Regions from separate parts of the Allobosea sp. 10N428 genome, predicted to be linked through region 1. Evidence: predicted binding sites of a transcription regulator. Region 1 holds the regulator's gene; each other region holds the start of a gene.

What was found. Region 1 encodes PhoB, which activates phosphate uptake and scavenging genes when phosphate is short. Its sites were predicted from a motif close to TGTCATNNANCTGTCAT; they were not measured.
Region 2: AC1DDA_RS11970 (BtaA family protein) is a predicted target of PhoB. The motif match lies at 2,012-2,028, and genes of this name have one in related genera.
Region 3: AC1DDA_RS06155 (acetoacetate decarboxylase) is a predicted target of PhoB. The motif match lies at 1,660-1,676, and genes of this name have one in related genera.

What each region holds. Positions count from the first base shown of each region.
Region 1 covers NZ_JBFTIC010000005.1:166,657-169,927, forward strand. Annotated here, with positions in the region: gene AC1DDA_RS17215 (LysR family transcriptional regulator) at 1-431, shown strand, start outside; gene AC1DDA_RS17220 (SpoIIAA family protein) at 486-872, shown strand; gene AC1DDA_RS17225 (DUF3175 domain-containing protein) at 889-1,173, shown strand; gene AC1DDA_RS17230 (hypothetical protein) at 1,429-1,608, opposite strand; gene phoB (phosphate regulon transcriptional regulator PhoB) at 1,715-2,413, opposite strand; gene phoU (phosphate signaling complex protein PhoU) at 2,425-3,144, opposite strand.
Region 2 covers NZ_JBFTIC010000003.1:345,429-348,699, forward strand. Annotated here, with positions in the region: gene AC1DDA_RS11965 (class I SAM-dependent methyltransferase) at 33-704, opposite strand; gene AC1DDA_RS11970 (BtaA family protein) at 701-1,966, opposite strand; gene msrB (peptide-methionine (R)-S-oxide reductase MsrB) at 2,171-2,602, shown strand; gene AC1DDA_RS11980 (acyl-CoA dehydrogenase family protein) at 2,690-3,271, opposite strand, start outside.
Region 3 covers NZ_JBFTIC010000001.1:1,329,007-1,332,277, forward strand. Annotated here, with positions in the region: gene AC1DDA_RS06150 (acetolactate synthase large subunit) at 2-1,558, shown strand; gene AC1DDA_RS06155 (acetoacetate decarboxylase) at 1,724-2,467, shown strand; gene AC1DDA_RS06160 (histone deacetylase family protein) at 2,486-3,271, opposite strand, start outside.

The sequences.
Region 1 (3,271 bases):
ATGTCGCCCTCGTCGCCGCGCCCGGCCTCGTCGAGCGCATGGGGGGCTTTCGCCGCCCCGCCGACATTCAGAAGATGACGCTGCTGCAGCACTTCCAGATGCCAACCTTCTGGGCCGAGTTCACCGAGACCCACGACCTGCGCGGCGCGGTGCCTGAGCATACTGTGCGCTACGGCTACTATTCCGTCATCATCAGCGCCGCAGTCGCGGGGTTGGGGGTCGCGCTGACGCCGCGCTGTTACGTGGCGGACGAGTTGGCCTCGGGCGCGCTCGTCAACCCGCTCGGACTCGGCTTCACCAGTGCGACGGGCTGCTGGCTCATCCGCCCGTTGGGCCAGCCGCAACGCCCCGGCCTCGATGAATTCGTCGGGTGGCTGCGCTCCGAAGCCGCGCGGTTCGATGCCGCCACCCGTGGATTCTCAGCCGCCTGATCATCGGGCGAAACTTCCGCTCTTGCCCCGCGTTGTCTGGAGCAAGGAGGAGTCATGTTAACGATCCTGCCCGCCCCGGACCATGTCGGCGCCTACCGCCTGTCGCAGACGCTGACCAGCGACGATCTCGACGGGATCATGGCCGATATCGACGCGAAGCTCGCACGGCACGAGAAAGTCGGCATCCTCGCCGACCTCACCGATTTCACCGATATGACCTTGGCTGCCGCCTGGAAGGATGCGCGCTACAGCCTCGGCAAGCTCTGGGAGCTGCAACGCTTCCCGCGCGAGGCGGTGATCACCGACAGGGGCTGGCTTGCCGCCTTCGTCGACCTGCTCAATCCGGCGATCCCCTTCGTGACTGTTCGCACCTTCAAGCCGGAGGAGTACGAGACCGCATTGACCTGGGCCGGTGACATCGAGGGCGGACCAAACGCCTGACCGACAGGAGGACGCCATGCTCGTCCACAAGCACAGATGGTCGGCCGATATCACAAGCCGGAGCAACGCGCTCGATTTCGAGAAAGCCGTGTTCACGCGTGGCGATCCGCGCCAGATCGCGCGCTCGCTGAAGCGGTCGGCCGAGCACAGCCGCCGGCGCAAATCGGGCCCGTATCGCTCGGCGATGTCGATGCTCACCTTCTACATCAACCGCGCCGGCCGGAAACTGCCGGCCGAGCGCCGCAGGACTCTGGAAGCGGCCAAGCACAGCTTGCGCCGCCTCTTCCACCGAGAGGGCTGAAGCGCCTGCCGTCGCCCTTCAGGGGCTCGACCTGAAGGCCGGTTCTCATGGCGCCTTGCCTCCCTTGCGCGCCGGATCATGCGAGTGGTGGCTGTCGCGTTCGCCGCCGCCACCCGAAACGCGAGCGTGCCGCCGGTCATCGGCAGGTGGTTTGCGGATGTCCGGCGGCTTCTTCGCGTTCTCATGCGATGAGCCGGGGCCGCCGTGCCGGATGGTCTGCGGCGCCTTGGTCGAGGTCGACGTTCGGCAACCTCCTCAACGATCCTGTTGCAGACCCTGATGGGTCGTGTTGATGCGGGTATTGCCCTGCTGGCCCTGCTGATCAGGCTGGCTCGGTCGGCGCTCGCCACCTCTGGCGCTGCGCAGATCGCGCTCGGCATGATCCGGCTCGCCCGGACCCTCGTCGCTTCGATTGGCCGGCGGGATGGGCGGCATCTTGCTCACGACGACCTCCTCTGGCTCGCGTTGATTTCAGGATCAACGCGAGCGGGCGGGCAAGGTTCACGGCAAGTTGCAATGAGGAGCAGAGCTGCAGCGCCGCTCAGCTGCGCGCAAAGGTTTCGTCGAAGGCGTATCCGGCGCCGCGGACTGTCCGCAGCGGATCCTTGGTATTGGCCGGCGTGATCGCCTTGCGCAGCCGGCCCACATGAACGTCGACGGTGCGCTCGTCGATATAGACGTCGCGGCCCCAGACGGCATCGAGGAGCTGAGCGCGCGAATAGACGCGGCCGGGCGCCTGCATCAGGAACTCGAGCAGCCGGAACTCGGTCGGGCCGAGATGCAGCTCGCTGCCGGCACGGCGGACGCGCCGGGTCGTGCGATCGAGTTCGAGATCGCCGGCGGCGAGCAGCCCCGCGACATGGCCCGGCTTGGCGCGGCGCAGCAGCGCCTGTATGCGCGCGATCAGCTCTGGCAACGAAAAGGGCTTCACCACATAATCGTCCGCGCCAGTCGCGAGCCCGCGGACGCGTTCGGTCTCCTCGCCGCGCGCCGTCAGCATGATGATCGGCACGCGTTCGGTGTCGCGTCGCGAACGCAAGCGGCGGCAGAGTTCGATGCCAGAAAGGCCCGGCAGCATCCAGTCGAGCAGCACGAGATCAGGCGTGTGGTCGCGCAGATGCAGTTCAGCGTCATCCCCGCGCGCGACGCTGTCGACCTCGAAACCCTCGGCCTCGAGATTGTAGCGCAGCAGCAGGGTTAGCGGCTCCTCGTCCTCGACGATCAGGATGCGTGCGGCCATGATGATCTGCTTCAGTTCCCGGTGATCGCCTCGACCTCGATATTGGTCGTGTCGAGCTTCGGCCGGTTCACGTCGAGCGAGTCGCCGGTGATGAGATAGTGAATCGTCTCGGCGATGTTGGTGGTGTGGTCGCCGATGCGCTCGATGTTCTTCGCGCAGAACAGGAGATGCGTGCAGAAGGTGATGTTGCGCGGATCCTCCATCATATAGGTCAGGAGCTCGCGGAACAGCGAGGTGTAGAGCGCATCGATCTCGTCGTCGCGGCGCCAGACGTCGAGCGCCTTCTGCTCGTTGCCGGCGGCGTAGGCGTCGAGAACGTCCTTGAGCTGCGCCTGCACCAGGCGGCTGATGTGCTCGAGCCCGACCACGGCGCGGTGCGGCGGCTGGAACTGGCCGGCGATGGCGACGGCGCGCTTGGCGATGTTCTTGGCGAGATCGCCGACGCGCTCGATATCGGCGGCGATGCGGATCGCCGAAATCAGCTCGCGCAGGTCGTTGGCGAGCGGCTGGCGCCGGGCGATGGTCAGTACCGCCTTTTCCTCGACGTCCCGCTGGAGGTTGTCGAGGCGCTGGTCGGCCGTGATGATCTTCTGGGCAAGGCCGGTGTCCCGGCGCACCAGCGCCACGGTCGAATCGCCGAGCATGCGCTCGGCCATGCCGCCCATTTCGGCGAGGCTGCGGCGGATGCCTTCGAGATCGGTATCGTAGGAGCGGACGATGTGGTCGGTCATGGGCGGCGTGTCCTCTAGATCATTAGCGCCGGTGCAGCGTCGTCGTTTTCAGGTCGGCATGCTCGACCCTCAGCCCTCATCCTCAGGAGCAAGCGAAGCTTGCGTCTCGAAGGATGCTCCGGTTGGT
Region 2 (3,271 bases), on a different contig from region 1:
AGGAGGTGCTCGGGTCAAGCCCGAGCATGACGCTAAGCTCCGCGCCTTCCCACCACCGCATGCATCGCATAGCCACGATACGGCGCGCCGATCCGGCAGTCGGCCCCCGCCGCTTCCGCAAGCGCTCGCACCGTCCCCGGCAGATCTTCGCGCGGCGTGACATGGAACAGGGCGAGCCAGCGCAGCAGCACGGCCTTGAAGCTCGCCGGCAGCCCGCTCTGATCGCCGAAATCGACGATATGCAAAGAGCCGCCCATGTTGAGGCGGCGCAGCGCCTCCGCGACGACACCCTGCCAGGGCGGGATCATCGACAGCGCATAGGAGATCACGATCCGGTCGAAGCCCTGAAGGCCGAACAGTGCCTGCGGGTCGAAGCCGGTGGCATCAGCCTCGGCTAGCTGGATCCGATCGTCCAGCTCCGCCCGCGCCACCGCAGTGCGCGCCGTCGCCAGCATCTCGCTGGAGACGTCGAGCCCGTAGCAGGCGCTGGACGGGTAGCGCCGCGCGATCTGGATGAGGTTGCGCCCGGTGCCGCAGCCGATCTCCAGGACGGTGGCGCCGGGAGGCGGCTGCAACCCATCGATCAGCTGGTCACGGCCGAGCAGATAGAACTTCCGGCTGGCGTCGTAGATGTGCCGCTGATGCCGATAGATCCGGTCCATCAACCCGGCGGGCGAGCCGCCCGGCACCTCGGCGGCGCTCACCGGACCTGCCCCCTCAGCACATAGAGGTGGAAGCCGCCATAGATCGCCGAGCGGTCCTGCCGGCAGAGATCGCGGCTGCGCTCCTCCTCGTAATGCCACTGGTCGAGGATCGCAGCGGGTATCCGGCCGGGCAGCAGCCGCTCGTCGGCCGCCGTGCGGAAGATCACCCGCGCGCCCGGCCGGGCGGTGCGCGTGATCTGCGACCACAGCGCCGTCAGATCGGCGTCGTTCATCCAATCCTGCGCATCGAGCAGCACATAGGCATCGCAACTCTCGGCCGGCTGCTGCTCCAGCAAAGCCGTGACCGCGCTCTGGTGATAGGAGACGTTCGCCGCGCGCTCCTTCACCGCCGCGAAATATTGCGGCTGCAGATAGGGCGGAAACGCCGCGCCGGCCCCCTCGCCATAGCGTCGGCCGAAAGCCTGCTGGGCGAAGTAGTTGTCCTTCAGATCGAAATCGCAGGCCAGACGCTCCAGCCGCAGCTTCAGCGCGCCGAGAATGCCCTCCTCGGCATCGGCGGCCAGCGCCTTGTACTGCGCCGGCGGGATGCCGAGCCCATAGAGCGAGGCCGGCTGGCGCACCAGCCACCGCACCAGCTTGCGCTCGAACACCGGCGCGAGGTGTTGCTCGTAGAGCGCCCTCTGTTCGGCGAGGTCACGCGCCGCCAGCATCATCAGCGGATTGCCGCCCAGCGCCCGCGCCAGCACATGGCCCGTGCCGATGAAGCGGCCGAGCAGGCCGTAGCGATAGAAGCCCTTGGCGAAGAGGTTGATCCGGCGCCGTCCATTGAGGCCCCGCCCCTCCCAGTAGCCGCGCGAGACGGCGTCGAGATGATCAGCGATCTCGCGATCGTAGACGCCGACATTCTCGCGCGCATTTGCCTGGCCGAAGAAGCGCAGGAAGTCCTCCTGCCGCTCCAACCGCGCCAGAGCCGCGAGCTTCAGCCGGCCGAGCGCGATATGCGCGGCGTTGAGATCGACAGCGCTGACACGGATCGGCGCGGCCGTGAGATAGGAAAGGATGTTGCAGGAGCCCGACGCGATCGCCACGACATGGTCCTCGGCCTTGAGCTGCAGCGCCGCCATGTCGACCACCGGGTCTTCCCAGATCTGCGGATAGACCAGTCCGGAGAAGGCGCGGGCGAACAGCCATTCCAGCATGCCCGCTTTGGACAGCGTCTTGCTGCGCCGGACGGCCAGTCCCAGGCCCGAGCTCGTCATGCGGCGGGCCGCGCGCGCCGTTTGCGTCGCCTGTTGCGTCACCGGTTTTCCTCCCTTTGCGGGTGGCGGGCCTGCTAGAGGAGTCGCGTGACGGTCCGGTGACGGAGCCTCGGCCCTTGCCGCTGCGTCGTGAAACCGCCGGTAATCTGTGGGGCTGAAATCCGGCGCCTGAGACGCCATATTGGCGGCACGAAAGCCGATGAGGCGCCCCGCCACCCCGCTGACAAGGAGATCGCAATGGGTCTGATGAGCATGTTCGGCGAGCCGAAGAAGCAGGACGAGACTTTCCCCTTCCAGCTGACCGACGCGCAGTGGCGCGAGCGGCTGACGCCGGAGCAGTATCAGGTCCTGCGTGGCCACGGCACGGAGCGTGCGGGTTCTTGCGCACTCAACTACGAGAAGCGCGCCGGCACCTTCTCTTGCGCCGGCTGCGGCCAGAAGCTGTTCAAATCGGGCAAGAAATTCGAGAGCGGCACGGGCTGGCCGAGCTTCGACCAGCCGCTGGAGGGCGCCGTCGGCGCCTCGGAGGATTTCAGCTACGGCATGCACCGTGTCGAGGCGCATTGCGCCAATTGCGGCGGCCATCTCGGCCACGTCTTCCCCGACGGCCCGCCGCCCACCGGCCTGCGCTACTGCATTAACGGCGTGGCGATGAATTTCGAGCCGGAAGCGGCTTGATCCCGCCGTCATGCTCGGGCTTGACCCGAGCATCTCACGACGGAAAGGCGATAAAGAGATGCCCGGGTCAAGCCCGGGCATGACGCCTCACGTAACGGGCACCGCCCGTCGCGCCAGCACTCCGGCATCCACCGCCGGCGGCAGATCGCCGAACTGTCCCGACCAGCCATCCCCAAGCCGTGTGGCAATGAACGCATCCGCCACCGCAGCAGGCGCAAACTGCAACAGCAACGAGCCCTGCAACATGAGCGCCAGCCGCTCGGTGAGCCGCCGCGCCTGCCCTTCATTGCGGATCATCCCGGGCAATTCGCCTTCCAAACGCCTCAGCGCCGCATCGTAGCGCTTGTCCGAGCCCGCAGCCGCGACCAACTCCGCCCGCAACACGTCGATCGCCCCCTCCTCGCGCGCCAGCGAGCGCAACACGTCAAGGCAGATGACATTGCCCGAGCCTTCCCAGATCGCGTTCAGCGGCGCCTCGCGATAGAGCCGCGCCATCGGGTTGTCCTCGATGAAGCCGTTGCCGCCATGGCATTCCAGCGCCTCGGTGACGACGGCAGGCGTCCGCCGCGTGATCCAGTATTTCGCGATCGGCGCGCCCACCCGCGCCAGCAGCCGCTCACTCTCCGATGCCTCCTGTCGATCCAGCGCCGCGAAATGCCGGAAGGCGAG
Region 3 (3,271 bases), on a different contig from region 1:
GATGAACGGCGCCGACCGCCTTTGCGACACCCTTCTGATCAACGGCGTCGATACCTGCTTCGCCAATCCCGGCACTTCCGAGATGCACTTCGTCGCGGCGCTCGACCGCAAGCCGCAGATGCGCTGCGTGCTCGGCCTGTTCGAGGGCGTGGTGACCGGCGCCGCCGACGGCTATGCCCGCATGGCCGACAAGCCGGCCGCGACGCTGCTGCATTGCGGGCCGGGCATGGCGAACGCGCTCGCCAACATGCACAATGCCAGGCGTGCCCGCACGCCGATGATCAATGTCGTCGGCGACCATGCCACCTACCATCTCCAGCATGACGCGCCGCTGACCAGCGATATCGAGAGCCTAGCGCATCCGATGTCGCATTTCGTCCGCCGCATCGCCTCGGCCGAGGATGTCGGCCCAGCGATCGGAGAGGCCTATGTCGCCTCGCTGACGCTGCCCGGCGTCACCACCGTTATCCTGCCGGCGGACTGCGCCTGGGGCAGCGTCGAGCCGGCCGCCCTCAAGCCGACGCCGCTGCCGGCGCTGAAGAGCGTCGATTCAGCGGCAATTCGCGAGGTCGCCGCCGGACTGCGCAAGCATGGCGCGCGCGCCGCGATCATGCTGACGGGGCTCGCGCTGCGGGAGAAGCCGATGGAGATGGCAGCCCGCGTCTGCGCCGCGACCGGCGCCAAGATCTTCAGCCAGATGTCGAATGGGCGCATTCAGCGCGGCGCCGGCCGCGTCGCCATGCCCAAGGTGTTCTATCCGATCGACAAGGCGCTCGATCAGCTCAAGGACGTCGATTATCTCGTGCTGGTCGGCGCGCAGACGCCGGTCGGTTTCTTCGCCTATCCGGGCAAGCCCGGGCGCCTTGTCCACGATGACTGCGAGGTCGCGACGCTGGCCAGCCCCGGCGACGATCTGCCCGCAGCGATCACGGCGCTCGCCGAGGAGATGGGCGCGACGAAGACGGCGCCCGTCTATATCGCTCCGGCGCGCAAGGAGCAGCCCGGCCTGCCGACGGGCAAGCTCGATGCCGACAAGGCCTGCGCCATCGTCTCGGCCCTGCTGCCGGAGAATTGCATCGTCTGCGATGAGTCGGTCTCGTCGGGCCGCAGCTTCTACTATGACTGCCACAGGGCACCGCAGCACGACTACATCCAGCTCACCGGCGGCGCGATCGGCGAAGGCATCCCGCTCGCCATCGGCGCAGCGGTCGCCTGCCCCGACCGCAAGGTCATCAACATGCAGGCCGACGGCTCAGGCATGTACACGGTGCAGGGTCTGTGGACGGAGGCGCGCGAGAACCTCGACATCGTCACGGTCGTCTTCGCCAATCGGACCTACCAGATCCTGCATGGCGAGATGCGCGCCGTCGGCGTCAACGATTTCGGCCGGAACGCCACGCTGATGCTCAACATCGACGAGCCGGCGCTGGACTGGGTCTCGATGGCCAAGGGCATGGGCGTCGAAGCCGCCCGCGCCACCACGGCCGAGGAGTTCACGAGCCTGTTCAAGGCCGCGCTCGCCAAGAAGGGGCCGTTCCTGATCGAAGCGGCGATCTGAGACAGCATCCGACCAAAACGCCCTCCGCCCGAGAACGACGTCTCAGGGTGGAGGGCGATCTTTGCGCGGGCAGTGAGGAGAAGCTTTTCTATTCGTCCGGTCGCCATCAATCTGTCGCAGGGCCCCTGCCAGAATTGCGGCTGATTTCGAGAAGGAGCGACCAGCATGAACCGGGACGAGATCCTGAAGGCACCGTCTATGCCCGCTTTCAGCCCGAGCTACCCGCATCCGCCGAACCGCTTCATCAAGCGGGAATATCTGATCATCACCTACGAGACGGACCCTGAGATCATCCGCGCCGCGTTGCCGGAGCCGCTCGAGCCGGCCCCGGGCAACCTCGTCTATTACGAGTGGATGAAGATGCCGGATTCGTCCGGCTTCGGGTCCTATGAGGAGAGCGGCACCGGGATCTATGCCAGCTACAAGGGACAGCCCTGCAATTTCTCCGTGCAGATGTATCTCGACGACGAACCGCCCATCACCGGCGGACGGGAGATCTGGGGCTTCCCCAAGAAGTATGGCGTGCCGCGCCTCGGCGTGATGAAGGACACCCTGACCGGAACGCTGCACTATGACGGCGAGCGCGTCGCAATGGGCACGATGACCTACAAGCATCGCAGCCTCGAAGATCAGCTCGACAAGGTGCGCGACGGCATCGCTGGCCTGAACATCAACCTGAAGCTGCTGCCCGATGTCGATGGCTCACCGAAGGTAGCGCAGCTCGTCGGCTACAATCTCACGGACATCACGGTCCATGGCGCCTGGGAGGGCGAGGCGCGGTTGCATCTCATCCCTCATGTCAATTGCCGGGTCGCCGACTTCCCGGTGCGGAGAATCGTGCGCGCTCGTCACCAGCTCGTCGATTTCACGCTGCCTTTCGGCCGGGTGCTGCACGACTACCTCGCATAGCACCCGCGCTTTTCGGCTTCAGGCGAACCCACCCAGGAAGGCATCGAGGCAGTCGCCGATCGCCTCGATCGCATAGCCGCCTTCCTGCACAACAAGCGTCGGCAGACCGAGCGCCTTCACCTGCCGGCCGATGGCGCCGAAATCGGATGCTTCGAGCTTGAGGACGCCGATCGGGTCGTCCTTATGGGCGTCGTAGCCGAGAGCGATCACCAGCACCTCGGCGCCGAAATCGCGGATCGCCTTGCCGGCCCTGTCGACAGCAGCCTGCATCTCGGCTCCGCCCGCGCCATGGGCGAGCGGCAGGTTGAGGTTGAAGCCCTCGCCCGGCCCGTTGCCGCGCTCGTCCTCATAGCCGGTGAAGAACGGGTAGTAGTTAGACGGATCGGCATGGACCGAGATCGTGAGCACGTCGCTACGGCGGTAGAAGATCTGCTGCGTGCCATCGCCGTTATGGGCGTCGACATCGAGGATCGCGACCTTGCCGAATTCGGAGCGCAGGCGCTGGGCGGCGATCGCGGTGTTGTTGAGATAACAGAAGCCGGTGGCGCGATCGGCGCGGGCGTGATGGCCGGACGGGCGGCAGAGCGAGTAGACTGCGCGCTCGCCGGCGAGGATCGCATCGGCCGCAGAGACTGCGGTCTCGGACGAACGCAGCGTCGAATGCCAGCAATGCTCGCCGATCGGCACCGAGAGATCGCCGAGATACCAGCCGAGCTGACCGATGAAGCCGGTCGGGCGGCAGGGCGGACGGACATCCTCGTCCGGGCGGCCGCTCCAATAGGGGAAGGTGCTCGGCCAGACTTC